One region of the Streptomyces sp. a15 genome, then DNA from elsewhere that is predicted to be linked to it. Evidence: riboswitches for the same ligand, from Rfam matches in the RefSeq annotation. Region 1 holds a riboswitch; each other region holds the start of a gene.

Region 1 (7,054 bases):
CGCCGACCGGGCCAGCCGTACGCAGGAACGTATCGACCTCAAGGCCCAGCAGCTCGCGGAGAAGAAGAAGGCCGCCGCGGAGGCAGCGCGCAAGGAGCGGCTGCGGCCCAAGTACGCGCTGCCGGTCGCCGAGCACGGGCTCAGCGCCTACTTCGGCCAGTCCGGCATCAACTGGATGTCCGTGCACACGGGCATCGACTTCCCGGTCTCCTACGGCACGACCGTGATGGCCGCGACCGACGGCACCGTGCGGACGCAGTGGAACAGCGCGTACGGCAACATGATGATCGTGACCGAGAAGGACGGCACGGAGACGTGGTACTGCCACCTCTCCAGCTACCGCGTCGCCTCCGGTACGACCGTCAAGGCCGGCGACCCGATCGCGTACTCCGGCAACTCCGGCAACTCGACCGGCCCGCACCTGCACTTCGAGGTACGGCCCGCGGGTGGCTCGGCCATCGACCCGCTGCCGTGGCTGCGCAGCCACGGGATCGACCCCACCTGACCTCAGTGAGCCCCTGCTGACCTCAGTGAGCCCCTGTCGAGCAGGGGCTCACAGCATCGGTCAGAGTTTCTCCACCGGCGCGTAGCGCAACAACAGCCGCTTCGGCTTCTCGTCCCCGAAGTCGATCGTCGCCTCGGCGTTGCCGCCCGTGCCCTTCACTCCCACGACCGTGCCGAGCCCGAACTGGTCGTGGGTCACCCGGTCCCCGACCGCCAGCGACACGGTCGGCTTCTCCGAGGTCCGGCGCGTGGCGAAGCCGGACGCGCCGGAGGCCGACGAGCGGGAGCGGGACGACGACAGCGAGGCCGCCACCCCGGACGCCGGACCGGAGGACACCGGCGCCATCGCCCCCGTCCGCTTCCAGTCCACGTGCTGCGCCGGAATCTCCTCAAGGAACCGCGACGGCGGGTTGTACGACGGCTGCCCCCACGCGCTGCGCATCGAGGACCGCGTCAGATACAGCCGTTCCCGCGCGCGCGTGATGCCGACGTAGGCCAGGCGCCGCTCCTCCTCCAGCTCCTTGGCCTGGCCGAGGGCGCGCATGTGCGGGAAGACGCCGTCCTCCATGCCGGTCAGGAAGACGACCGGGAACTCGAGGCCCTTGGCGGTGTGCAGGGTCATCAGGGTGATGACTCCGGAGCCGTCCTCGTCCTCGTCGGGGATCTGGTCGGAGTCGGCGACCAGGGCCACCCGCTCCAGGAAGTCGGAGAGCGAGCCGGACGCCTCGCCCTCTCCCGTCTCCTGCTCGAACTCCAGGGCCACGGCGGCGAGTTCCTGGAGGTTCTCGATCCGGGTCTCGTCCTGCGGGTCGGTGGAGGCCTGCAACTCGGCGAGGTAGCCGGTGCGTTCGAGCACCGCCTCCAGGACGGTCGCCGGGCTCGCGCCGGACTCGGCGATCGTACGGAGGTCCTCCATCAGCGTGTTGAACCGCTTCACGGCGTTCGTGGAGCGCGCGGCCATGCCGTACGCCTCGTCGACGCGCTTGAGCGCCTGCGGGAAGCTGATCTTCTCGCGCTGGGACAGGGCGTCGATCATCGCCTCGGCGCGGTCGCCGATGCCGCGCTTGGGGACGTTCAGGATCCGGCGCAGCGGTACCGAGTCCTCCGGGTTGGACAGCACCCGCAGGTAGGCCAGGACGTCCCGGACCTCCTTGCGCTCGTAGAAGCGGACGCCGCCGACGACCTTGTAGGGCAGGCCGACACGGATGAAGATCTCTTCGAAGACACGGGACTGGGCGTTCGTGCGGTAGAAGACGGCGACGTCTCCCGCTTTCGCGTCGCCCGCGTCCGTGAGGCGGTCTATCTCGTCGGCGACGAACTGTGCCTCGTCGTGCTCGGTGTCGGCGACATAGCCGGTGATGCGCGCGCCCGCGCCCGCGTTGGTCCACAGGTTCTTGGGGCGGCGGGACTCGTTGCGCTCGATGACGGCGTTGGCGACGGTGAGGATCGTCTGGGTGGAGCGGTAGTTCTGCTCCAGGAGGATCGTCGTCGCGTCCGGGTAGTCCTCCTCGAACTGGAGGATGTTGCGGATGGTCGCGCCGCGGAAGGCGTAGATCGACTGGTCGGCGTCGCCCACCACGCACAGTTCGGCGGGCTGGAGGTCGTCCTCGCTGGGCGGGACGTCCACCGGGTGCTCGGAGGTGCCGACGAGTTCCCGGACCAGTGCGTACTGGGCGTGGTTGGTGTCCTGGTACTCGTCGACGAGGACGTGCCGGAAGCGGCGGCGGTAGTGCTCGGCCACGTCCGGGAAGGCGCGCAGCAGGTTGACCGTCGTCATGATCAGGTCGTCGAAGTCGAGGGCGTTCGCCTCGCGCAGTCGTGACTGGTACATGGCGTAGGCCTGGGCGAGGGTCTTCTCGAAGCCGTCGGTGGCCTGGGCGGCGAAGTCCTCCTCGTCGATCAGCTCGTTCTTCAGGTTGCTGATCTTCGCGCTGAAGGACTTCGGCGGGAAGCGCTTGGGGTCGAGGTCCAGGTCGCGGCAGACCAGGGCCATCAGGCGCTTGGAGTCGGCGGCGTCGTAGATCGAGAAGGACGAGGTGAAGCCGAGCTTCTTGCTCTCGCGCCGCAGGATGCGCACGCACGCGCTGTGGAAGGTCATCACCCACATCGCGTTCGCGCGCGGTCCGACGAGGTGCTCGACGCGCTCCTTCATCTCGCCCGCGGCCTTGTTGGTGAAGGTGATCGCGAGGATCTGGCCCGGATGCACGTTCCGCTCGCCGAGCAGGTGGGCGATGCGGTGGGTGAGCACGCGGGTCTTGCCGGAGCCGGCGCCGGCCACGATGAGCAGCGGGGTGCCGTGGTGCACGACCGCGGCGCGCTGGTTCTCGTTCAGCCCGTCCAGGAGCGCGGCCGGGTCCACCGCCGGGCGCGGGGCGCCGTCGCGGTAGTACGCGTCCCGGTCCGGCGGCACGTCGAACTTCCCGCCGAACAGATCGTCCGGAACGGGCTCCGGTGCGTGATCGTCGTCGGGCGGCGGGGGTTCTTCCTCGTGGGCCCGGGGGCCCTGGAGGTTCGCCAGGAAGCTGTCATCAAAGAGGCTGCTCATCGCTCTCCGAGTCTAGGACGCCCCACTGACAGCCCGCCGCCACCCCAAGAACTTCGCCCCGTACGAAGGGTTCTCGGAAGGACTCCGGAAGGGCTCAGAAGCCGAGGATCTTCCAGAGCTGGCCGCCCGGTGTCTTCCTGCCCTCCAGCATCGTGCCGTCGCGGTCCGCGATCGACCAGGCCGAGACATAGACCTTGCCGTCGTACGGGTCGACGGCCACGCCCGCCGGGAACGGCACCTTCACGCTCGTACGTTTGCCGTGCGAGACCTTCGTCACCCGGCCGGCGAAGAGCTGGCTGACGTACAGGTCGCCCTTGTCGTTGAAGGCCAGGCCGCCGATGGAGCCGAAGCCGGACTTCCAACCGAGGATCCTGCCGGTCCGGGGGTCGACCTTCCACACCCGCGCGGTGGGCTTGGCGGCCTCGCCGTTCAGCTCGCCGACGTAGAGCGTGCCGTCGGGGCCGAGGGCGAGGGAGGTGGGGACGGACTCGTTGCCGTCGTGGTCCGGGAAGACCGTGAAGGGGCGGACCCTGCCGCCGGGCGAGACGACGACCAGGTCGTTTCCGGCCGCGTCCGCGACGATCTTGCGGCCGTCGGGGAGGGCGAGGACGGCGTACGGGTTGGACTCCAGCGACGCCTTGTGCGGGTTGTGCCGGAACTCGACGGCCGAGATGTCCGCGGCGATCCTCGCCTTGCCGTGCTCGAGGTGCAGCAGCTTGCCGAGGGTGTTCCAGGGCGGGGCCGTCGGGACTCCGGCCTCCGGCGGGGCGTACGTCTCGACGCCCCAGACCTTGCCGTGCAGGGCGGAGACACCGTCGAGGCCGGTCGCGAAGCCGCCGTCCGGGGCGGCGCCCGAGGGCAGCCCCTTCACCACCCTGTGGTGCTTCCACGCGCCCCCGTCCCAGTAGACCTTGGTGAGCGCGGAGGTGAGGCCGACGCACGTCTCGCCCTCGGGTCCCTCCCCGATGCACTTCTTGCCGCCCCGGCCGGCCTCGGCGACGTACAGCCGGCCGTGGTCGTAGGAGAGCTGGCGCGGGTTGTCGAGGCCGGTCGCGATCACCCGGACGACCGGTTTGCCGCCCGCCTGGCCTCCCTGGCCCGCACTGGCGGGCGCGACGCCCGCGGTGGCGGCGAGTGCGACTCCTGTCGCGAGTCCCGTGGCGACGAGTGTCCTGCGTTTCGTCATGGCCGTGCCCCTCTTCCCCAGCCACGGCACCGGACCGCGGCTGGGTGGAAGCTAGCGCCCCGAAGCGGGCGGACGTCATCACTCCGGAGAAAATACGCACAAGTCGTGGCAGATCCCTCCGGATCGACCACGGCGAGCCATGCCCTGACCCAAGGTCACGAAAATGTATCGGGCATATCGAACATCAACCTTCACAGGGGCCACACCAGTTGGCTACCGTGCCAGACAGGCCGTACGACACCCACCGGCGAACGTCGCCGGGCCGCACGGCCTCCGCCGAGTCCGACGCGCCGCCGCGCGCCCGGAGCCGGGGACCCACCGACCTTGGGGTGAATCGGCCCGAACTCCCTTCCAGGGAAAGGCCGTAGGGCAAACCTTCCTAACCACCCGCCCGAACCCGACAGCTAACTCGGTAGGCGGAACGTGGAAGGAGTCGCCTCCCTTGGCGTCGCACCGCAAGTCGCGCCCTTCGGGCACGCGCGTAGCAGGCATATGGACCCCCGCCCTCGCCACGGCCGCCCTCACCTCCGTGGCACTGCTGTCCCAGACGGCCAACGCCGCCCCGTCGGCCGACGACAAACCGAGCCTCGAAGAGGTCGAGAAGAAGGTCGACGACCTGTACCGGCAGGCGGAGTCGGCGACCGACAAGTACAACGCGGCCCAGGAGAAGACCGCGAAGCAGCGCAAGCGCGTGGACACCCTCCTCGACGACGTCGCCCAGCGCACCCAGAGCCTCAACGAGGCGCGGGAGGAACTCGGTTCCTTCGCCGCCGCCCAGTACCGGACCGGCGCCTCCGCCCCCGACACGGCGACCTTCCTGCTCGCGGACTCCCCGCAGGACTACTTCGACCAGACCCAGCTGATGGGCCGGCTGACCAACCGCCAGAAGGGCGCGGTCGACGACTACGTCACCGAGCAGTCCGCGACGATGAAGAAGCGCCAGGAGGCCACCGAGAGCCTTCAGACGCTCACCAAGTCACAGGGCGAGCTCAAGACCGCCAAGGCCACGGTGCAGACTAAGCTCGCCGACGCCCGCGCGCTGCTGTCGCAGCTGACCGCCGAGGAGAAGGCCCGGCTCGCGGCGATCGAGCGGAAGAAGCAGCAGGAGGCCGCGGCCAAGGCGGCCGAGCTGGCGCGGCAGCAGGCGGCGGAGCAGAAGGCCCGGGAGGAGGCGGCGGCTCAACAGGAGGCGAGCAGCGGCTCGTCGAGCTCTTCCTCCTCCACCGACTCGTCCACCGCCACGGACGCCTCGTACGCCACCAAGGCCGAGAAGGCGCTCGCCTTCGTCCGCGCCCAGATCGGCAAGCCGTACGTCTGGGGCGCCACCGGCCCCGAGTCCTACGACTGCTCCGGCCTCACCCAGGCCGCCTGGAAGGCCGCCGGCGTCGACATCCCGCGCGTCACCTACGACCAGGTCAAGGCCGGCACCACGGTCTCCGTCTCCGCCGCCCAGCCCGGTGACCTGGTCTTCTTCTACGACGACATCAGCCACGTCGGCCTCTACATCGGCAACGGCATGATGATCCACGCCCCGAAGCCGGGCGCGTACGTCCGCGAGGAGTCCATTTTCTACGACGGCGAGTCGTCGATCCACAGCGTGGTGCGGCCGGCCTGACAGGACGCCGCCCGGACGCGGGCGCGGGCCCTGGTCAGTGACCTCCCTGGTTCTCGACACAGGGCCCCGCTCCCGGCTGGGGCTCGGCGTAGACGCCGTGCACCTCGCTGGTCAGCTCGTCCTTCGTCACCCGCCCGGACACGCACACGACGCCCGTGTAGACGGCGTAGTACCCGTTCCCGACGAAGACGCCATGCTCCTCGCCGCAGCCGACACGCCGCAGTGCCGCCGCCACGCGCTGGTCACTGAAGCGGCCGAACTCCCCGGAGCCGCCTTCCTCCCGGACCTTCGCCAGCTCCGTGAGGATGAGCTCGGCCGACGCCTGCCCACTGGCCTGCTGCTCCGCGCTCAGGGACGCCCGCATGCGGTAGGCGTGGTTGTCGGCGTAGTTGGGGGGCGCGTCGACGGGCCCGTCCGGTCGGCCTCCGTCCGGGCTCGACGTGCTCGACGTGCTCGACGTGCTCGGAACGGGTGAGGAAGGCAGCGCCGTGGGTGTCTCGGTCGGCTGCGCGCACTTCGGCGGGGGCGGGTAGGAAGGCGTCGGGCTGCCCGACTGCGCGGAGCCGGCCTCATCGGCTGCCCCGCCCTTTTGGCTGCCGCACGCGGTCATGGTGATCGCCGTGAGGGAAGCGGCTGCGGCCATGGCTGCTGATCGCCTGAAGGGCATGGGCAGAGTTTCCCCGCTCGGAGCGCGGGTTGTCATGAGCGGAACTACTCAGACCGTCGCCGTGGGCGCGGTGACCTCGGCCCGGGCCGGCGACGGGTCCCTCAGGTCCACAGCACCGCGATGAAGATGTTCGCCGTGGTCAGCGCGCCGACCAGCCCGAACAGCCGCTTGTCCACCGTCTCCTCGTCCCGCTGGACGTAGACGAGCCCCAGGATCACGATCAGCAGGGCCAGCTTCACGCCGATCTTGATGTTGTTGACGGACTGGTCGTCGGCCTGGTTGAGGCCGACCAGGATGACGCCCGTGACCAGCATCGTCAGCGCGCCGTGCAGCATCGCCGGGACGAAGCGGGCGGTGCCCTGGCCCATCGCCTTCATCTGGGTGAGGAAGCCGCCGAGCAGCGAGGCGATGCCGATGATGTGCAGGCCGACGAAGAGATGGATGAGTACGTCCATGAGGCCGGAGCCTAATCAGACCCCCGGGCGCCCTCCGACACCGCCCCGTCCCAACCGCCTCTCCCGACCCCGACCCCGACCC
Region 2 (7,054 bases), on a different contig from region 1:
CGGCGGGTCGCTCACCACCCCGTCCTTCACCAGGTGCCGCTCGGTCATCCGGACACAGCCCACGTCGACCGAGCGCGCCGCGCGCACGTGGTCGTCGCCGACGACGAACTCGGTCGAGCCGCCGCCGATGTCCACCACCAGGTAGGGCTTGGCGAGGTCGTCGCGGCCGGTCAGTTCCTTGGTGGCGCCGGTGAAGGAGAACTCCGCCTCGTGGTCGCCGGTGATGACCTCCGGCTCGACACCGAGGATGTCCAGCACCCCTCGTACGAACTCGTCCCGGTTCTCCGCGTCCCGGGAGGCGGAGGTGGCGACGAAGCGCAGGCGCTCCGCGCCGTGCTCCTTGATGATCGCCGCGTACTCGCGGCAGGCGGCGAAGGTCCGCTCCAGGGCCTCGGGGGCGAGCCGTCCGGTGCGGTCGACGCCCTGGCCGAGGCGGACGATCGTCATACGGCGGTCCAGGTCGACCAGTTCGCCGGTCGCCGGCTCGGCGTCGGCGACGAGGAGCCGGATGGAGTTCGTACCGCAGTCGACGGCGGCGACCCGGGTCACTTGGCGTCCTCCTGAACGGACTGAGCACGCTGAGCGGGCTGAGCGGGCTCCGTGGATGTCTCCTGGAGCCGCGTCACACACGTCCCCTTCCTCCACCACTCCGGCAGCATCTCCAGCGCCTCGTCGCCCAGCGGGTTGACCCCAGGGCCGGCCGCCAGGGAGTGGGCGACCAGGACGTGCAGGCACTTCACCCGGTCCGGCATGCCGCCCGCGCTGGGGAAGCCCTTCAGCTCCTCGATCTCGTCGCGGCGCCGGATGTAGTCCTCGTGCGCGGCGCGGTAGGCGGCGGCGAGTTCCGGGTCGGTCGCCAGTCGCTCGGTCATCTCCTTCATGACGCCGTTCGCCTCGAGGGTGCCGATCGCGGAGTTCGCCTTGGGGCACGTCAGGTAGTACAGCGTCGGGAAGGGCGTGCCGTCGGGGAGGCGGGGGGCCGTCTCGACCACGTCCGGCTCGCCGCACGGGCAGCGGTGCGCGATCGCGCGCAGACCGCGCGGCGGACGCCCGAGCTGCTGCTTGAAGGCCTCGACGTCCGCGTCGGTGGGCTCGGTGCGCGGAGTAGGGGGCGGGGGCGTTTGCATGCCTGTCTTTCTATCGGTCAGTTCGCTGGTCTCACGAGTCTCACTGAGCGGAAGCGTCGGACTTGTCGACGCCGTCCCAGACGTTCGCGTACCAGGGGCGGTCGGCCGCCCCGAGGTCGGTGCGCGACTGCCTGGCCGCGTCCGGGTCGATGACGATGTAACCAGTCTCCCCCGGCATCACATAGTGCAGCCGCTGCCGGATCTGCTGCTCCGCGTACGCGTCGTCCTGCCAGCGCGCCTTGAGGTCGCGCAGCTGCTCGACCCGCTGCCGGGCCTGCTCCTGCTGCTGCTCGAGATCGGCGATCTCGGCGCGCTGGGAGACGTACTGCCTTATGGGATAGGCCAGGGCCACGATCAGCGTGCACAGGACCAGGGCGAGGAGCGCGGCCCGTCCAGTGAGCCGGGAGCGGCGGGCCTGCCGCTTGGTCTGGGAGCGGTACACACGGGCCGCGGTCTGCTCGCCGAGCAGCTTGATCCTGGTCGCGGTGGAGAAACGGTCCCGGTCCTTCACGGCCATGTTTCCCCGCCTCCCGTCTCACACGTGCGTACGTCCCCGCACACGGTACGGGACCGGTACGGGGACGTACGTACGACTGGCTAAGGCTTAACCCTGCTTGGCTCAGCCTTGGCCGGCTGAGCCCTGCTTCGGCTCAGCCCTGCTCGGCTCAGCCCTTGAAGCGGGGGAACGCGCTGCGGCCGGCGTACACCGCGGCGTCGTCGAGGATCTCCTCGATGCGCAGCAGCTGGTTGTACTTGGCGACGCGGTCCGAGCGGGCCGGGGCGCCGGTCTTGATCTGGCCGCAGTTCACCGCGACGGCGAGGTCGGCGATGGTGACGTCCTCGGTCTCGCCGGAGCGGTGGGACATCATGCACTTGAAGCCGTTGCGCTGGGCCATCTCCACGGCGTCCAGGGTCTCGGTCAGCGAGCCGATCTGGTTGACCTTGACGAGCAGGGCGTTGGCGGAGCCCTCCTCGATGCCGCGGGCGAGGCGCTCCGGGTTGGTGACGAAGAGGTCGTCGCCGACGATCTGGACCTTGTCGCCCAGCTTCTCGGTGATGACCTTCCAGCCGGCCCAGTCGTCCTCGTACAGCGGGTCCTCGATGGAGACCAGCGGGTACGCGGAGACGAGCTCCTCGTAGTACTCGGTCATCTCGGCGGCCGAGCGGGACTTGCCCTCGAACTCGTACTTGCCGTCCTTGTAGAACTCGGACGCGGCGACGTCGAGCGCGAGCGCGATCTGCTCACCGGGGACGTAACCGGCCTGCTTGATGGCCTCGAGGATGAGGTCGAGCGCGGCGCGGTTGGACTCCAGGTTCGGGGCAAAGCCGCCCTCGTCGCCCAGGCCGGTGGACAGGCCCTTGGTCTTCAGCACCTTCTTGAGGGTGTGGTAGACCTCGGCGCCCCAGCGCAGCGCCTCGGAGAAGGACTCCGCGCCGATCGGGGCGATCATGAACTCCTGGATGTCCACGTTGGAGTCGGCGTGCGAGCCGCCGTTCAGGATGTTCATCATCGGAACGGGCAGCAGGTGCGCGTTCGGGCCGCCCAGGTAGCGGAAGAGCGGGAGGTCGCTGGCCTCGGAGGCGGCGTGGGCGACGGCGAGCGAGACGCCGAGGATGGCGTTGGCGCCGAGGGAGCCCTTGTTGTCGGTGGCGTCCAGGTCGAACATCGCCTGGTCGATCAGGCGCTGCTCGGTGGCGTCGTAGCCGACGAGCTCCGGGCCGATCTGCTCGATCACGGCGAGGACGGCCTTCTCGACGCCCTTGCCCAGGTAGCGGTTGGGGTCACCGTCGCGGAGCTCGATGGCCTCGAAGGCGCCCGTGGAGGCGCCGGAGGGGACGGCGGCACGACCCGTGCTGCCGTCGTCGAGGCCGACCTCGACCTCGACCGTGGGGTTGCCTCGGGAGTCCAGGATTTCCCGGGCTACGACGACGTCGATGGACGGCACGAGCATCTCCTTCTTCAATGTGACGCGGTTCGGCAGGACCGCGGTGGGTTCTGCGAGACGAGCCTAACCGGCTCCGGGCGATCGGCCAGCCGGTCGACCACCGGATGGACAGAACCGAGAGTAAATTGTTTCCGAACGGAACAAAGAGTGCCGTGCAACTCGCGGGGAAATCGCACGGGACCGGCACGAAAAAGCCCCGCCCCGGTGCGTACGGGGGAAGACGCACCGGAGCGGGGAGCCCGTGGGGACGGGGGGTGGCCCTCACGAGGCCTCCACTATGGAGTCCACGGATAAGAGGGCGCTGTGGTTCAGCTGAGAGCCGCGTAGTACTTCAGGTGCGGCTCTTACCTTCGGGCGCAGCCCTTACTTCAGGTGTAGCCCTTACTTCCGGTGCAGCCCTTACTTCAGGTGCAGCTGCTGGCCCGGGTAGATGAGGTCGGCGTCCGTGACGATGTCCTTGTTCAGCTCGAACAGCTTGTCCCAGCCGCCCTTGACGTCGTGCTCCTCGGCTATGGAGCTGAGGGTGTCGCCGGAGACGACCTTGTACTCGCCGTCGCCCTTCTTGACCTTCTTGCCGGTCGGGGTGGTGACGGTCTTCTTCGCGGCCGGGCGGTCCGCGGAACGGGAGGCCGGCTGCTCGGTCGAACGGCTGCTGTCCGAGGAGCTGCTGTCCGAGCTGCCGGAGCCGCTGGACGTGTTCGACGAGGTGTCGGCGCTGCCGTTGTAGGCGGAGTTCGACAGGTTCACACCGCAGTTCGGCCAAGCACCCTTGCCCTGACCCGCGAGGACCTTCTCGGCGACGGCTATCTGCTGCGCCTTGGAGGCCTGGTTGGCCTGCGCGGCGTACTGCGTGCCGCCGTACGCGGCCCAGGTGGAGGCCGAGAACTGCAGGCCGCCGTAGTAGCCGTTGCCGGTGTTGATGGACCAGTTGCCGCCGGACTCGCACTGGGCCACGGCGTCCCACTCGGAGGCGGTGGCGGCGGAGGCGCTGCCGGCGGCCATCAGCGGGGCGGCGACGGCGGCACCGGTGACACCGGCGATGGCGATGGCACGGGTGGCCTTGGACGGACGGCGGTGCTTGCCCTTGGCGGAAAACAGCATGGTGGATCCCCTCACCGACGCCTGCGAGGTGAGCTGTCGGGTTCGGGCCGGTTGAGTTGCCCGGCCGTGCCTCGCGCTGTTTCGTGCGCGGCACGGCTTCACCCCAAGCCGGTCCCAGCTCAACTGCTGGTCCCGGCGCCTACCTTGGGTCCCCCGCTCCTGCCTACGGCGCATTACGCGACGACTGTTCCCGGGCGCCACTGGCAGGATTCGGCGTTGCGGCGGCCGGGGCTCGTGTTGGCGAGCGGTCCTGACGGTAGACACGCGATCCGCGGAATTTCAAAGACGATCAGGGCTTCTGAGACTCATCCCACACTTCGCCAAATCGGACATTCGGTGGCGAAGTGTGACGCGAACTCCCGCTAGTTTTCGCCCGATTCGATACCTACGGTGAGGGTCTGACCGGGCACGATGACGCTCGCGTCGGCGCCGATCGCCTGCTCGTTCTCCGCGTAGAGCTCACGCCACCCGCCTTGGAGGCCAAGGGAGTCGGCAATGGAGGCGAGAGTGTCCCCGGGGCGGACGGTGTACGAGTCCGCGCGGGCGGCGTGACGGCCGGCAGAGGCGCCCGTGTCGGCGTCGGCGGTACCCGCGTCCGCGCCTGTGGCCGCGGCCGTCTCGTCGGCGCTGTCGCCGCGGTGCTTGCCCGCACCGAGGGAGCCGGTGTCGACGAGGGCCGAAGAGCCGCCCTCTTGCCAGAAGTTGTCCGAGTCATCCGGATTCGTCGCGCCGGTGGAGTCACTGTCGGAGTCGTCGCCGGAGCCCTGCGAGGCGCCGGGGGTTGCAGCAGAATCAGACGAGGTGTCGGACTTGGCCGAGTTGTCGGCTTCGCCGGAAGAATCCGACCGGGCGTCAGAATCGGACGGTGTGGGCGACACGGACGACGAAGGCGCGTCCGAAGCCGCATCGCCGGACGAGTCCGCCGACGACTCGGAGGAGTCCGACAAGCCGGATGATCCGGATGAGTCGGGCGAGCCCGACTCATCCTCCGCACCCGACGTCGCGTCGTCCGCCACGCCCGTGTCGACGTCGGGCGCCGCGGTGTCCTTGCTGAGGCCGTTGAGCAGGCCGCAGGTGGACCAGTAGCCGACGCCCTGGTCCGCGAGGATCTTCTCCGCGACGGCTATCTGCTGGGAGCGGCTGGCCTGGTCGGCGCGCGAGGCGTAGTCGAGGCCGCCGTACTGCTCCCAGTCGTCCTGGGCGATGTGGAGCCCGCCGTAGTACCCGTCACCGGCGTTCTCGCTCCAGGAGCCGCCCGTCTCGCAGTTCGCCACCTGGTCCCACGTGGTGCCGGTCGCCGCGCTCGCGCCGGTGGCACCGAGGAGCGGGATCGCGATGGCGGAGCCGGTCACTCCGGCCGCCACAAGGATGGCCGGAGCCTGGCGGGGGCGACGATGACGGCCGTTCCCGGAGAGCATGCGGAAACCTTTCGCGAGACAACGGTGACCAGCGTGGCGGGTGAGGCTCGGCGCCGCGCTGGCGTGAACGTATAGGCAGCCGATCACTTGTCACAAGTTAATGCCGCGCAGATCACGTGAAGATCACAGACTTGAAGGCGCGTCACCTTTACGCAGGTGAGCGAGTCAGCCACGCGGCGTGAACTCGACGGGCAACGTCCGCAGCCCGCGCATGATGAGACCGCCCCGCCACCGCACATCAGCTGAATCCACCGCGAGTTGCAGGTCCGGGAGGCGGGTGAGAAGCGTCGCGAGCGCGGTCTGGCCCTCCAGGCGGGCGAGGGGGGCGCCGAGGCAGTAGTGGATGCCGTGGCCGTATCCGAGGTGCTGGTTGTCGCGGCGGGACAGGTCGAGCGTGTCCGGATCGGCGAACCGCTCCGGGTCCCGGTCCGCGGCGGCCAGGACGACGAGGACGGGGTCGCCGGTCGCGATGTCCTGCCCGCCGATGCTGACCGGCTCGGTCGCGAACCGCCAGGTGGCGAGCTCGACGGGGCCGTCGTAGCGGAGGAGTTCCTCCACGCCGGTCGCGAGGAGCGCCGTGTCGCCGGCGGCGAGCGCCTTCTGGAGTCGGTCTCGCTGTTCGGGGTGGGTGAGGAGGGCGTAGGTGCCGTTGCCGATGAGATTGACGGTTGTCTCGAAGCCTGCGAACAGGAGGATGAAGGCCATGGCCGCGGCCTCGTTCTCGGTGAGGTGCTCACCGTGGTCGGAGGCCCGGATGAGACCGGAGATGAGGTCCTCGCCGGGGGTGCTCTCGGCCGTCAGGGCCTCGCGTTTGCGGTGGATGAGCTCGGCGAGATAGCCCCGCATCTTCTTCACCGACCGCGCCACTCCGCCGCGCGGGCCGCCGCCATGACGGATCATCATCCCCGCCCAGTCCCGGAAGTCGTCCTGGTCCTCACGGGGGACCCCGAGCAGGTCGCAGATCGCGTAGATGGGGAGCGGGAAGGCGAAGTCGTGGATGAGGTCGGCGCTGCCCTTGTCGGCGAACTGGTCGATGAGGTGGTCGGTCAACTCCTGCACGCGGGGCGCGAATTCGGCGACGCGTCTCGGGGTGAACGCCTTGGAGACGAGCCGGCGCAGCCTTGTGTGGTCGGGCGGATCGATGTTGAGCAGATGCGTCATCAACTCGGCCTTGCGCTCGCCGGGGATGCCGGTCTTGCCCTTGGCGTGCGCGGGCTCGTCGTGGTGCGCGGGGTTCTTGGAGAGCCGCTGGTCGGCGAGAGCCTGTTTGGCGTCCGTGTAGCGGGTGACCAGCCATGCCTCCACGCCGCTGGGGAGTTCGGTCTTGTGGACGGGGGCGTTTTCCCGGAGCCAGGCGTAGGCGGGGTAGGGGTCCGTCGCGAACTCCCAGGTGAAGAGTTCGGGGGCAGGGCTCGTGGGGGTGGGCTGGTCGGTCACTCCTTGACGGTAGCTGGCTTCTTGG
Region 3 (7,054 bases), on a different contig from region 1:
CTCGTGCAGCGCGGCCGGGAGAACGGGATCTCGGTACGGGAGCTGGGCGCCGCCCAGATCGGGGAGTACGAACCGGAGGTGCGCGGGCTCGCCGCGATACACGTCGGGACGACGGGGGTGTGCGACTTCGCCGAGGTCGCACGGCGGCTGGGCGAGGCGTCCGGGGCGGAGATCCGGTACGGGGCGCGGGTCGTACGGGTGGATCGGCGGCCGGAGCTCGGGGTGGCCGTTCGGACGGCGGGCGGGGACGTCGTGCGGGGGCGGGTGCTGGTGAACTGCGCCGGGCTGTACTGCGACGAGGTCGCGCGGATGACGGGGGACAAGCCGGGGATGCGGATCGTGCCGTTCCGGGGCGAGTACTACTCGCTGGCGCGGCCTGCGCTGGTGCGGGGACTGGTGTATCCGGTGCCGGATCCGGCGTTTCCGTTCCTCGGGGTGCATCTCACGCGCGGGATCGACGGGGGTGTGCACATCGGCCCCAACGCGGTGCCGGCGCTGGCCCGGGAGGGGTACGGGTGGGGGGTGGTCCGGCCTCGGGAGGTGGCTGGGACGCTGGGGTGGCCGGGGGCCTGGCGGATGGCTCGGCGGCACTGGCGGTACGGGGCGGGGGAGCTGCGGCGGTCGGTGTCCAAGGGGGCGTTCGTGGAGGCGGTGCGTCGGTTGTTGCCGGCGGTCGAGGAAGGGGATCTGGTGCCTGCGGCAGCGGGGGTGCGGGCGCAGGCGGTGCTTCGGGACGGCTCTCTGGTCGACGACTTCCTCATTCAGGAGGGGGCGCGGGCCGTGCACGTACTGAACGCACCTTCGCCTGCGGCGACGGCTTCGCTACCGGTGGGGCGGGAGGTGGCTCGGCGGGCGTTGGCGGCGCTGCCGTCTGTGTGACGGTGCGGGGCGCTGCGGCCGCGCTCGCCGCAGGGCTGTTCTCGCCCCCGCCGCCCCTTCCCGTCCCGTCCCCAGGGGCTGCGCCCCTTCGACCCCGCTGGGGCTGCGCCCCAGACTCCCTTCGGCTCGAAGGCCTCGTCCTCAAACGCCGGACGGGCTGAAAGGGGCCGGGCGGGACTGGGTAGTAGCGGCCCAACCAGGGGGTCGTAAAATTGGGCTCACTGTGTCTGAGTCGCTCAATGTCCCCGAAACCCGCCAGGTCCCGCACCCGCCCGGGGCCTCCGGTCGGCATGTTCGGGCCAAGGGGGAACCGCGGTTTCCCGATGGTCCGAGTGCTGATCCCGCGGGGTCGCACTTCGAGCGGCGGATTCGGAGTTTTCAGCCTCGGCGGAGTCGGGTGACGGCCGGGCAGGCGGATGCGTTGCAGCGGTTGTGGCCCAAGTGGGGGCTCGACATCGACGGGCAGCGGGTTGTCGATCTCGGTGAGCTGTTCGGGAACGGCAATCCCGTCGTGCTCGAGATCGGGTTCGGGATGGGCGAGGCCACGGCCCGCATGGCCGGTGCCGACCCGGGCACCAACATCCTCGCCGTGGACGTGCACACCCCGGGGCAGGGAAATCTGCTCAATCTCGCCGATCAGAACGGCCTGTCCAACGTCCGCGTCGGCAACGGCGACGCCATCATCCTGATGCGGGAGATGCTCGCCCCGGACTCCCTGGCCGGTCTGCGCCTGTACTTCCCCGACCCCTGGCCCAAGAAGCGGCACCACAAGCGGCGGCTGATCCAGCCGGAGTTCCTCGACCTCGCCGCGACCCGGCTCGGACCGGGGGCGATCGTGCACTGTGCGACGGACTGGGAGCCGTACGCGGAGCAGATGCTCGAGGTGCTCACGGCGCACCCCGGCTTCGAGAACACACAGCCCGGGGGCGGTTTTGCGCCGCGTCCCGAGTTCCGGCCGCTGACTCGTTTCGAGGGCCAGGGACTGGAGAAGGGACATGTCGTGAACGACCTGCTCTTCCGCCGCGTAGAGCACGGCGTAGAGCACCTCGTAGAACAACGCACCGAGCAACCTTCAGAGCAACGTGTAGCGCACAAGGACCAGCCCCCCACCGGCGCCTGAACCCCCCTCTCCCCCTGCGGACGGCGCCTCTGCCTCGTTAGGGTCAATGCCGTGGCCACCGTTCCCCCCTACCCGACGCACCCCGGTGATCCGACCGGCGGCGCACTGCGGCACGCGCACTGGTGGCACAAGAAGTGGGTGCGTTACGGCGGGCTGAGCACCCTGCTCGCACTCTCCGGGCTCGTCATCCTCGCCCTGGTACGCGAACAGACCGGCACGGAGGGGTTCCTGGTCGGGCTCGGACTCGCCGTCCTGCCCGTGCCGCTCCTCATGACGGCCTTCCGCTGGCTCGACCGGGTCGAGCCCGGCCCCTGGCGGAACATGCTGTTCTCCTTCGCCTGGGGGGCCTGCGCGGCGGCGCTGATAGCGATCATCGCCAACAGTTTCGCGACGAGATGGATAGCGACGGCCACGGCGGACCCCTCCAGCGCGGACACCCTCGGCGCGACCGTCATAGCGCCGGTCGTGGAGGAGTCGGCCAAGGCCGCGGCCGTTTTACTCGTCTTCCTCTTCCGGCGCCGTGACTTCACCGGGATCGTCGACGGGGTGGTGATAGCCGGGGTCACCGCCACCGGCTTCGCCTTCACCGAGAACATCCTCTACCTCGGCACCGCCTTCGGCACCGACCAGCTCACCGGCGACACCGGGATCGCCTCCGTCACCGCGGCGACCTTCTTCGTGCGGATCATCATGTCGCCGTTCGCGCACCCGCTCTTCACCGTCCTCACCGGCATCGGCTTCGGCATCTCCGCGCTCTCGGCGGAACGCCACCACCTGCGGCGCGTCCTGCTGCCGCTCTCCGGGCTGCTGCTCGCGATGGGCATGCACGCGATCTGGAACGGCTCCTCGACGTTCGGCGAGTACGGGTTCTTCGCGGTGTACGCGGCCTTCATGGTGCCCGCCTTCGGGCTGCTTACCTGGCTCGTCATCTGGACCCGGCAGCGTGAGCTGAAGACCGTGCGGGAAGAGCTGCCCGCGTACGCGGTGGCGGGCTGGCTGTCGCCGACCGAGCCGTACGCGCTCGGCTCGATGCGGGCACGGCGGCTGGCCCGCGATTACGCCCGCCGGCACTTCGGTCGGCCCGCGGCGCGGGCGGTGGCGCAGTACGAGGCGTACGCGACCTCGCTGGCCTTCCTGCGGCATCGGGGGCGCCGCGGGCGGGCCGAGGCCGACTTCGTCGTACGGGAACGGGAGCTGCTGGCCGAGCTGTGGTGGCGCCGGGACGTGGCGCGCCCCGCGCTGGACCACGCGGCCCGGGCAACGGCACCGCCCGTGGCGGTGACCGCGCCGCCGTGGCCGGTGTACGGGGTGTACGGGTATCCGGCGGGGCCTGCCGCGTATCCGGCGGTGCCGTATCCCTCCTACAGCTCCTACAACCCGTATCGGACGTAATCAGGAAGCGCACCGCCGGACACCGAGAAGTGCGCGCCGGAGATCAGGCCGACGCCTCCGTCAACCGCGCGACCTCCGCCTCCGTCAGGGTCAGCTCCGCCACCCCCACCAGCGCCGGCAGCTGTTCTACCGTGCGGGCGGACGCGATCGGCGCCGCCACCGTCGGCCGGGCCGCGAGCCACGCCAGGGCGACCGTGGCGACCGGCGCGTCGTGGGACCGGGCGATCTCGTCCAGGGCGGTGAGGACCTTCCGGCCGCGCTCGGTGTCGAGGTGCTTGGCGGCGCCGCCTGCCCGCGGGCTGTCGACGGTCGTGCCGGGGCGGTACTTGCCGGTGAGGAAGCCGGAGGCGAGCGCGTAGTACGGGACGGCCGCGAGGCCGGAGCGCTCGGCCAGGTCCTGGAGGTCGCCCTCGTACGTGTCGCGGGAGACCAGGTTGTAGTGGGGCTGGAGGGCGACGTACCGCGCCAGGCCCTCCCGGTCGGAGAAGGCGAGGGACGCCTCGAGCCGCTCCGGGGAGATGTTGGACGCGCCGATGTACCGCACCTTGCCCGCCTTCACCAGCTCGTCGAGCGCGCCGATGATCTCCTCCACCGGCACGTCCGGCTTGTCGAAGTGGGTGTAGTAGAGGTCGATGTAGTCGGTGCCGAGGCGCCGCAGGGAGGCGTCGGCGGCGGCCTTGATGTTGGCGGCGGTCAGGCCCTGGTACTCGGGGTGCTGGCTCACCTTGGTCGCGATCACCACGTCCGCGCGGTTGCCGCGCGCCTTGGCCCACTTGCCGATGACGGTCTCGGACTCGCCGCCCCGGTGGCCCTCGACCCACGCCGAGTAGGAGTCGGCGGTGTCGATGAAGTTGCCGCCCGCGGCGGCGTACGCGTCGAGGACGGCGAAGGAGGCCGCCTCGTCGGCGGTCCAGCCGAAGACGTTGCCGCCGAGGGACAGCGGGAAGACCTCGAGGTCCGAGGAGCCGAGCTTGCGAAGCGACAGCGAAGAAGAGGGAGACGGAGAGGAAGACGGAGAGGAAGAAGTCATACTTCACCTCAACGGCCGCACCGGATCCCGCGATTCCATGGTCACCCGCAAAAACCCCGTAAACAAAAGCCCCGTAACCACTGACCGCCCCCGCACACTGACCGGCAGCCCTGACGTCGGGGGGATGCCGTCAGGACCGCCGGGACTCGGGTAACACGACGGTCAGGGGTTGAGGCCCTTGCTCCGCAGCCACGCCATCGGGTCGATCCCGGAGCCGGAACCGCCGGTGTGGACCTCGAGGTGCAGATGCGCCCCGGTCACGTTCCCCGTCGCACCCACGCGCCCGATCACGTCACCCGTGTTGACCTTCTGGCCGACGCTGACGCTGATCGAGGACTGGTGGGCGTACCAGATCTCCGTGCCGTCATCGAGGGTGAGCACGGTCTTGTAGCCGTACGACCCGTCCCAGCCGGCCTGCGTGATCGTCCCGGTGTGGACGGCCTTGATGAGCGTGCCCGTGGGCGCGGCGAAGTCGAGGCCCGTGTGGTAGCCGGAGGACCACAGCGAGCCGGCCTGACCGAAGGTGGAGGTGACCGTGTACGAGGAGGTCGGCAGCGCGAACTGCTTGGCCAGCTCGGCGAGGCGCTCGGCCTCGGCCTTCTTCGCGGCCTCCTCCTCCGCCTTCTTCTTCGCGGCGGCGGCCTTGGCCTTGGCCTCCTTCTCCGCCTTGGCGGCCGCGTCGGCGGCCGCCTTTTCGGCCTCGGCCACGGCGTCAGCCGCGGCCTTGCTCTCGACCTGGTCCTGCTGCTGCTCGGCCTGGGCCATGATCCGGGCGCGCAGCACCTCGCCGGCGTCGGCCGTGCTCTTCTCGGTGTCGGCGGCGGCCACGCTGACACTGCTGAGCGCGGTGCCGGAGTCCTCGGCGGCGTCCGAGTCGTCGGAGATGAGGGAGCCCACGTTGGGCAGGTCGGGCATGGAAATCGACACCGGCGGCTTGCCGGTCTGCGCGCTGGCCATGCCGCCCGCGCCGACAGCGGCTATGACGCCGACGCCGAGGACGGTGGAGCTGCGGGCGAGTCCGCCGCGCGCGAGTCCGCCGCGCTGCTTGGCGACGCGATGCCGGCCACGTACGGGTGGGAGGGACTCCTCGGTGGGATTCCACTCCGTCCAGGGGCCCTCGTCGGTGCTGTAGGTGCCGTAGCCGAAGGTCTCGGTCTCGCGCTGGCTCGGCACGGACGGGGCTTCTGGGGCAGGCCGGTTGGACGCCACGTGGGCGTGCTCCTTTCCTTCCTTCTCGCCTACCGGGTTAGCTGACGGGTTCGGAGCAGGAAGGTCTCCTACGCGCGTATACCGGCCGTGAGTTCACGGTGGTATCCGCGCGATTCACCCCAATTGGTGGTTCCCCGGTTCCCTTGCGGGATTCGGCGCGTGCGCACGGAGCCGACTCTTGTGACGGCTGGGACGACCGCGCTGCGTTATCGAACGTTAATAGACGCGGGGCCTGGATTCCAAGCTGTTCCTCTTGATCATTAACCTTTCCGCGCAGGACTTACGGCCCACGACCGGCAAAAACGGGCGAGTTGACCCAGCCTCAGCAACCCCACAGGCACTGACGGTGCGTCAGTTGTTATGCGGAGGGCGCTCATCCGATCACCCCTCGTAACAACGGCCGCGCCTCGGACAGCCCGTCGGTGTACAGCAGCAGCGTGGCCCCGGCCGGGAAACCGGTCTCGTCGGCGCGGTCGGACCAGCTGCCGAGGTCGCCCATGCCGAGCGGCAGCGCGGCCTCCCGCGCGAGCAGGCAGCGCACGGTGCCGTCGGCGTGCAGCAGGAGCGGCGGCGGATGCCCCCGGTTGACGATCCGCACCACACCGTCCCCGTACGGAAGCTCGGCCGGCACAGCCGTCGTGAACCCCTCGAAGGCCTCGATCCCGTCCCGCCGCGTGCCCTCGCGTGCCAGCGCCCGCTCCAGCCTCCCCCAAGCTCTCGGCTTCGCTCGAGCCCGGGGGCACATCGCCGACGACGAGCCGGACGCCGTACGAACTGTCCTGGACCGCATACAGATCACCGCCGATGAAGGCGTCCGCCTGGGCCGCCTCGTACCGGGCCGCGATGTCGAAACCGCCGATGCGTCCGGCGGGCTCGGGCAGCACCGCGCGCTGGGTGGCCTCGGCGATCCCGCGCGCGGAGGCGAGGCGCCCCTCGCCCCGGCGTACGACACGGTTGATGACGGCGGCCAGCACGGCGACCTTGGCCACGGTGACCACCTCGGTGACCGTGTCGGCGTCCGCGGCGAACCCGTACCGGGCATGGACCGCGTACGCGGCGATCAGGGCCACACCCCCGGTCACGACGGTGCCGCTCAGCGAGTAGACCGGCGCGGCGACGAGCGGGGCGGCGGTGAAGAAGGGGATCGCGGTGAAGGCGTGCGGGGTGAGGAGGTCGTAGAAGACTCCCCCGACGATCAGCAGGACGGGGAGTACCTGGAGAACGACCCGCAGGCTGGAGATGCGGCGCCCTCCTCCGCGTCACCAGGCCGCACCACTCGTCTCCCCCACGTACGTCCGGTCCCGTCACCACTGCACCCAGGTTTCCCGGAGCGGGGGCGGGGGCGACCGGTGAGGGCCGACCGGATGACCGGCGTGCACATCCGACGTACACATACACCGAGGGCCGGAACCCATTCTGGATTC
Region 4 (7,054 bases), on a different contig from region 1:
ACGGCTGAGGATCGCTGTAGTCGAAGACGAGCCGCCCGTTGTCCCACCACCGGACTCCCGAGCCGTCGGAGACGATCCGGACCCGGTTCGGTTCGTTCGCCACGAGCAGCGGCTCGGTGTAGTCGTACACCAGCGGCCGGACGCCCGCCTCACCGACGTAACGGCGCAGCCTGGTCGTCGTGTTGGTGTTGGCGCCGTAGCCGACGTAGTACGTCTTGAGGTGGTCGTACTCCGCCAGCGCCCCGCTCCGCCGGGTGGCGAAGAGGTCGTCGGGGGAACGGACGTCAACGGCGTTCCAGAAGTTGTTGAGGTCGGAGACCCGGTCGTTGACCCCGCCCGCCGACACCGGTGTGGCGGTGTACTCCAGGACGTACGGCCCTTCGAGCCGCTTCTTGAACCAGACCGTCGCGCCGGCGGGCACGTCGACTTCCAGGGTCCCGCGGGAGGCGGTGACGGTGCCGCCCTGCTCGAGTTCCACCGCCCACTGGCCGAGCCCGTGACGGAAGTCGTCGTGGGCGATCAGCCGGCGGTGGCGTGGCGTGGCGCTCGCGTCGGTCGCGGGGGCGAGGGCAGCCAGGGCGGCGCCTGCGGCCAGGGCTCCGAATGCTCTACGCGTGCTCGTCACGGGAGACGGCTCCTTCCGGAAGGCCGATCGAGGCTTTTACGTCCCCACTCTTCCGTCCCTGGCGACGCCCTGGGCACGCTTGCCACAAAACCGCAATGAAGCGATCACCATGAACGAGCACAGATCGACACACCGAAGGCCGGACCCGGGGATCGGGATCCGGCCTTCGGCAGCGTGTCGGACAAGCAGTCGGGGAATCAGCCGACGGAGACGCCCTTGGTACGGAGGTAGGCGACCGGGTCCACGTCCGAGCCGTAGTCCGGCGAGGTGCGGATCTCGAAGTGCAGGTGCGGACCGGTCACATTGCCGGTCGCGCCCGAGAGACCGACCTGCTGGCCGGCCGTCACGGACTGGCCGTTCGAGACGGAGAGCGAGGACAGGTGGGCGTACTGCGCGTAGTAGCCGTCGGCGAGCTTGACGACGACCTGGTTGCCGTACGCCCCGCCCCAGCCCGCGGAGACGACGGTGCCCGCGCCCACGGCCTTGAGGGAGGTGCCGGTGGGGACGCTGAAGTCGACGCCGGTGTGGTAGCCGCTGGACCACATGCTGCCCGCCGTGCGGTAGGCGGTACCGACGGCGGCACCGCTCACCGGGGTGGTGAAGCCACTGGCGGTGTCGGCGCTCTGGGTGGCCGCCTCGGTCTTCGAGGAGGAGGACCCGGAGGAGGACGACTTCGACGATACGGACGAATCCGACGAAGAAGATGACTTGGACGAAGAGGACGAAGAGCCCGAGGGCGACGAGGACTTGGGTGTGCTCGTCGTGGCCTTCTTGCCGATCGAGAGCTTGAGACCGGGGTGGATCAGCGACGGGTCGGCGCCGACGGCCTCGCGGTTGTCGGAGTAGAGCTTCTTCCAGCCACCGCTGACATTCTGCTCGTCCGCGATCTTCGCGAGATAGTCACCGGCCTGCACGGAGTAGGTCTTCGTGCCCGAGGCCTTCGCGGAGGCCGTCTTTTCGGCCGTCGTCTTTTCGGCCACGTTCTTCATGGTGGCCGGAACGGACGACTGAACGGCCTTTTCCGAGACGGACTGCGGGGTGGCGGCGTTGGCGCCGGTGGCCCCGAGAAGCGGCAGAGCAAGTGCGGCGCCGCCGGTTCCGGCGACGGCGATGGATCGGGTGAAGCGCTGGGTCTTCGGTCGGCGGTGCTTACCCTTGGCGGGCATGGCGAATTCCTCTCCGGCGCCTGCGAGGTGAGCTGTCGGGTGCGGACTGGAGATGCCCGGCCGTACCGAAGTACGGCTTAACCCCTAGCCGTTCCGGAGACCGGAACAGGCGGTTCTACCTGTGGGTCCCCCGCTCCTGCCATGGACGGGTGATTGGTGTGCGGGCTCCGGGCGGCGGCAGGATTGGGCGTCCGTCCGGATCGCTGGTGAACGTAAGCGACCAAGACGCAAAGGGACAAGTAAGTGGTTGCCCGTGAATGTGTTTCTGTTTGGTACCTGAGGGAATTCCCGGTCACCCTCCGTGCTTTCAGGAGGCTCTCTTTGACCAAACACCCTTGAAAACCGCACTAATTACGTGAACATGACGGGCGACGCACGGTCACGAATATGACGCTCCTCACGTGGCACATCCACAGGTCCCCTTATTCCAGACGGAGTTGGAATGAAGGCACCAATTCGGACAGAAGCCCTAGATGCGACGCAACCGGAGAACCGTCGCATCGAGGTCACCGCGCAGCCCCGTCCGCAGTCCGTGATGCAGTAGTACGGCACCTCGGTGAACTTCGCCCGTTTCGAGGCATTCGTACGCTGCTGTCGGGTCGAGGCCACGCAGCCGCAGCACCGGCACCGGCTCGCCGTGATGCTGCGCCTGGAGCCAGGCGAGGACGACGGCCTCGTCACCGAGCACGTACTGCACCGCACTCAGCCCGCCCTGCGGGGGCCGTAGCCGGTAGAGGTCGCCGCGCTGCACGAGGGGCCGGATCTCCTTGTAGCGATCCACCCAGTCGCGGGCCTCGGCCAGCTCCTCCTCGGTCCACTCCGCGAGGTCGCCCCCGACGCCGAGCACCCCGGCCATCGCGCTCACGAAGCGGAACCGCAGCGAGCTTGCCCGGCCGTTGAGCTGGGTGTTGGGGCTGTCGGTGACCCAGGCGGCCATGACCCGGGCGGGGTGGATCTGGCTGAAACCGTGCTGGATGGCGAGCCGGTCGAGCGGGTCGGTGTTGTCCGAGGTCCACACCTGGTCCGTACGGCTCATCACGCCGAGGTCGATCCGGCCGCCGCCACCCGAGCAGGACTCGAAGGCGACGCCCGGGTGGGCCGCCCGCAGCCGGTCCAACAGGCGGTACAGGGCGTGCACGTGGTCGACCCACAGGCGCTGCGGGTAGGGCTCTCCGGGCCAGCCCGCGTCGGTGAAGCAGCGGTTGAAGTCCCACTTCACGTAGTCGATCGGAGCACTGGAGAGGAGCTCGTGGAGCTGCCCCCAGAGGTACTCCTGGACGTCCTCGCGGCCGAGGTTCAGTACGAGTTGATTGCGGAGTTCCGTCCGCTTTCGCCCCGTCTGGTGCTGGACCCAGTCCGGATGGGCTCGGTACAGCTCGCTGTCCGGGTTGACCATCTCCGGTTCCACCCAGATGCCGAACTTCATACCGAGGGCGTGGACGTAGTCGCCGAGCGGCTTGAGGCCGCCGGGGAAGCGGTCGGGGTTGGGCTTCCAGTCGCCGAGCCCGGCGCGGTCGCTGGTGCGGGCCCCGAACCAGCCGTCGTCCACGACGAACAGCTCGACGCCGATCGCCGCGGCCCGCCGCGCCAGCACCCCCTGCTGCTCCTCGGAGATGTCGAACTCCGTGGCCTCCCAGGAGTTGAACAGCACCGGCCGGTCCTGGTCCGCGTCCGGGATGACGTACGCGCGCTGGTAGGCGTGCCAGGCGCGGCTGGCCCCGCCGAAGCCGCCGTCGCTCCACAGGCCGGCGAAGACGGGCGTCGTGAAGGACTCCCCCGCCGCCAGCCGCAGCAGCCCGGAGTCGTCGTACCCGGCCCCGCCGGTGATCTGCACACGCGCGTCCGGGAGTTGGGCCACGGCGATGCGCCAGGACCCGGACCAGCCGAGGGCGCAGCCGTAGACCTCGCCGCGCTCCTCGGTCGCGTCGGTGTCGAGGGCGACCCAGGGCAGGTGCTGGTGCCCGGTGTGGCCGCGGCGGCTGCCGATGACCTTCTCACCGTAGGTGAGGGAAGAGCGCACGAGCCGGGACTCCGCGGCCCAGCGGCCGTGCAGCTGGGACAGCCGCCAGCCGTCACGGTCGGGCAGGGTCCACGTGGCGGAGTCCGCGCGCAGGAGTTCCACGGCGGCGGGCCCGTCGTTGTCGAGCGTCACCCACCGTTCGAGTACGTCGCCCCGCATCCGGTAGTGCAGCGTGATCGCCAGTCCGCCGTCGCGGAACCGCAGCCGCAGCTCGTCGTCCTCGGTCTCGTGCGCCTCGAAGCTCCACTCGGTACCGCGCCCCTCCGACGTGCGCACCGACAGGGCGGGCCGGACGAAGCGGGCGCCGCCCTCGACGGGGTACTCCTCGCGGCCGTCGAGCGGGGACTCGAAGGGCCAGTAGTCGGGCAGCGGGCGTACGGCGAGGGCCTCGGCGTCGACGAGGGCGATGCGCGGCCCCCAGTGGAGGTGCAGGAGCTCGTCGTCGGCGGTGAGGTGGAGGGCGTAACTGCTGGCCGGCCCGGACAGAAGCCACGTGCGGCCGTTCTCGGCAATCTCCGGCATACGTCCCTCACAGATTCGAACAAGCACGAACAGGTCCACTCAAGCACCAACATCATCAAGGGCGGTGAGCCCTCGGTGCAACGCCTGTGGACAACTCGTTGCCCCAGGAACGCATGTCGTATCGTCGAGGGCGTGCCCGTCGTCGAGCCGCGGCGGCGGGACCGAGTGGGGGGAGCCCTAGTGACGCAGCAGGTCCCGTCGACCGAGCCCGAACTGGCCGCCGTGCGCAACTTCCGGGACGTGGGCGGACTGCCGACAGTGGACGGCCGGCGGGTGCGGCACGGAGTGCTGTTCCGCAGCGGCCACCTCGCGCACGCGACCGAGGAGGACGCCGCGTTCCTCGCCTCCCTGGGCCTGCACACGATCTTCGACTTCCGCAATGCCTCGGACCAGAAGTTCGAGGGTCCCGACGTCGAGCTGCCGGGCGTGCGCAATGTGAACCTGCCGCTGAGCGACCCGGCGGACGGCGCCGAGTTCTGGAAGATGGTCCGCGACGGCGACCTCGACCAGCTGCGCGAGCTGCTCTCCGACGACAAGGGCGCGAAGCGGATGATCGCGTCGTACCGCATGATCATCAAGGAGCGCACCGCCGAGCACTCCCAGGTGCTGCACTCGCTCGCCGAGGACAGCGTCCCGGCGCTGATGCACTGCGCCGCGGGCAAGGACCGCGCCGGCCTGTCGATAGCCGTGACGCTGCTGACCCTGGGCGTGGAGCGGGAGGCGATCCTCGCCGACTACCTGAAGTCGAACGCCAGGCACCGCCGCTACAAGGTGCGCCGCAGCAGCACCGCCGCCTCGGCCTACTCCCCCGAGGTCATGGAGCTGCTCAGCCCCCTGTTCGACGCGCGCGCCGAGTATCTGGCGACGGCCTTCGAGACCATCGAGGAGACGTGGGGCAGCGTCGAGGCGTACCTGGAGCAGGGCCTCGGGGTCACTCCACAGATCCGGGAGCGGCTGCGGGAGCGGTTGCTCGACTGACCCTCACTTGGCCTTCACTGCTTGGCCCCGAGCGCGAACAGCAGGTAGATGAAGGCGGCGAAGAGGTGCCCCACCGCGAGGTAGATGATCAGCCGCACCCACAGGGCGCGGGGGAACTTCTCCTCGATGTTGCTCATGGCATGTCTCCAGTCGTGGGGCCGGGGCCCAGGCACAGCGTGGCCGTGGGACTCTGCAGCAGGGTGTGGACGAAGAGGAGCTCGACGCCCCCGCGGCCCTCGGCCACGATGCGGTGCGGGGTCAGCGAGTCGAAGTGCGCGCTGTCGCCCGGGGCGAGCCGGTGGGTGGCGTCCCCAAGGCGCAGCCGCAGCCGTCCCCCAATGACGTACAGCCACTCCTCGCCGGGATGCACGCGCACGATGTCGCCCTGGGAGCCGTACGGCACGTGGACGCGCAGGGCCTGCATGCCGCGGCCGGATGCGCCGGCCTGCCAGTACGTCCAGCCGCCCGCCGCGGTCGGCTCCATGTCGGCGGCGCGGATGACGGCGTCCCGGTCGGCGACCGTCTCGCCGAGCAGCTCCGCGACGGTCGTACCGTATATACGGGCGAGGCCCAGCAGCATCGGCAGCGAGGGCTGGCGCTGCCCGGTCTCCAGACGGGAGAGGTGGGCGGGCGACAGCCCGGCGGCGCGGGCCGCGGCCTCCAGGGTGAGGGAGGCGCGGCGGCGCAGTTCACGCAGCTGCGGTGCCACCAGCGGGACCGCGTCGGCCGAAGGCCCGGGCGGCTCAGGCGGTTCGGGCGGCTCAGGTGGCTCGGACTCGGGAGAGCTCATGCCCTCCATTCAGCCGGAGGCTTGCCTCTGCGGCAAATCTCTTGCCTAAAAGGCAAAACCCTCCAGGACCACCAGGCCCAGAGGCGCCCTCACCGATTGGCGACCGCCTGCTTGATCAGCGTCTTGCTGAAGTCCCACATCAGACCGCCGCCGCTGTGCGCGTCGTCCATAACATCCGTGAAGGCGTCGACGAAGCGGTCCACCTCCCGTTCGCCGATGACCAGCGGCGGGATCAGCTTGATCACCTCCATGTGATCGCCGGAGACCTGGGTGAGGATCCGGTGGCGTTGCAGCAGCGGGACGACCACCATCTGCGCGAAGAGCCCCTTGCGCGCGGCCTGCAGCATGGTCCAACGGCTGCGCAGCTTCAGCGACTTGGGCCTGCCGAACTCGATGCCGATCATCAGGCCCCGGCCGCGGACGTCGGCGAGCAGCTCGTACGTGTCGACGAGTGCCGTGAGCCGGGACTTCAGCAGCTCTCCCATGGCCCGGGCGTTCGCGACGATCTGCTGGTTCTCCATCACCGACAGAACGGCCAGCCCCGCCGCCATGGCCTGCGCGTTGGAGCCGAAGCTCGCCGAGTGGACCAGCACGCGGTCCATGGACGAGTAGACCTTCTTGAAGATCCAGTCCTTGCCGAGGGTGGCGCCGACCGGCACATAGCCGCCGGAGAGCGCCTTGGCCACACAGACCAGGTCAGGTTCGACCCCGTCCTCGTGCTGGTAGGCGTAGAAGTCGCCGGTCCGGCCGAGGCCCGTCTGCACCTCGTCCAGGATCAGCAGCGCCTTGTGCTTGTGCAGCAGTTCCTGGGCGGCGCGCAGGTATCCGGGCGGGGCCTCGTGCACGCCCTTGCCCTGGATGGGCTCGACGACGAGGGCGGCGACGTCGCCCTTCTTCAACTCCCTTGCCAGGGCGTCGAGATCGCCGAGCGCCAGGGCAGTGTCGGGCAGCAG

What was found. A riboswitch is a leader RNA that binds a small molecule or an ion and turns the genes downstream of it on or off. The one in region 1 is predicted to bind cyclic di-AMP.
Region 2: linked by a shared signal. The riboswitch ahead of AC5P09_RS13485 (transglycosylase family protein) and the one ahead of AC5P09_RS02600 (C40 family peptidase) in region 1 are both predicted to bind cyclic di-AMP.
Region 3: linked by a shared signal. The riboswitch ahead of AC5P09_RS46510 (M23 family metallopeptidase) and the one ahead of AC5P09_RS02600 (C40 family peptidase) in region 1 are both predicted to bind cyclic di-AMP.
Region 4: linked by a shared signal. The riboswitch ahead of AC5P09_RS37150 (M23 family metallopeptidase) and the one ahead of AC5P09_RS02600 (C40 family peptidase) in region 1 are both predicted to bind cyclic di-AMP.

What each region holds. Positions count from the first base shown of each region.
Region 1 covers NZ_JBWLKM010000001.1:559,484-566,537, forward strand. Annotated here, with positions in the region: gene AC5P09_RS02585 (M23 family metallopeptidase) at 1-505, shown strand, start outside; gene pcrA (DNA helicase PcrA) at 566-3,049, opposite strand; gene AC5P09_RS02595 (ScyD/ScyE family protein) at 3,144-4,235, opposite strand; cyclic di-AMP (ydaO/yuaA leader) riboswitch at 4,500-4,669, shown strand; gene AC5P09_RS02600 (C40 family peptidase) at 4,678-5,850, shown strand; gene AC5P09_RS02605 (hypothetical protein) at 5,885-6,493, opposite strand; gene AC5P09_RS02610 (hypothetical protein) at 6,619-6,972, opposite strand.
Region 2 covers NZ_JBWLKM010000010.1:79,173-86,226, reverse strand. Annotated here, with positions in the region: gene AC5P09_RS13505 (Ppx/GppA phosphatase family protein) at 1-549, opposite strand, end outside; gene AC5P09_RS13500 (DUF501 domain-containing protein) at 546-1,127, opposite strand; gene AC5P09_RS13495 (FtsB family cell division protein) at 1,168-1,644, opposite strand; gene eno (phosphopyruvate hydratase) at 1,793-3,079, opposite strand; gene AC5P09_RS13485 (transglycosylase family protein) at 3,473-4,174, opposite strand; cyclic di-AMP (ydaO/yuaA leader) riboswitch at 4,178-4,355, opposite strand; gene AC5P09_RS13480 (LysM peptidoglycan-binding domain-containing protein) at 4,537-5,592, opposite strand; gene AC5P09_RS13475 (cytochrome P450 family protein) at 5,758-7,029, opposite strand.
Region 3 covers NZ_JBWLKM010000108.1:17,615-24,668, forward strand. Annotated here, with positions in the region: gene lhgO (L-2-hydroxyglutarate oxidase) at 1-879, shown strand, start outside; gene trmB (tRNA (guanosine(46)-N7)-methyltransferase TrmB) at 1,103-1,999, shown strand; gene AC5P09_RS46500 (PrsW family intramembrane metalloprotease) at 2,051-3,391, shown strand; gene AC5P09_RS46505 (aldo/keto reductase) at 3,435-4,421, opposite strand; gene AC5P09_RS46510 (M23 family metallopeptidase) at 4,584-5,630, opposite strand; cyclic di-AMP (ydaO/yuaA leader) riboswitch at 5,642-5,798, opposite strand; partial or broken gene AC5P09_RS46515 (PP2C family protein-serine/threonine phosphatase) at 6,031-6,871, opposite strand.
Region 4 covers NZ_JBWLKM010000057.1:33,160-40,213, reverse strand. Annotated here, with positions in the region: gene AC5P09_RS37155 (DUF6250 domain-containing protein) at 1-625, opposite strand, end outside; gene AC5P09_RS37150 (M23 family metallopeptidase) at 823-1,791, opposite strand; cyclic di-AMP (ydaO/yuaA leader) riboswitch at 1,794-1,953, opposite strand; gene AC5P09_RS37145 (alpha-galactosidase) at 2,261-4,333, opposite strand; gene AC5P09_RS37140 (tyrosine-protein phosphatase) at 4,514-5,311, shown strand; gene AC5P09_RS37135 (DUF6126 family protein) at 5,326-5,448, opposite strand; gene AC5P09_RS37130 (helix-turn-helix domain-containing protein) at 5,445-6,101, opposite strand; gene AC5P09_RS37125 (aspartate aminotransferase family protein) at 6,191-7,054, opposite strand, start outside.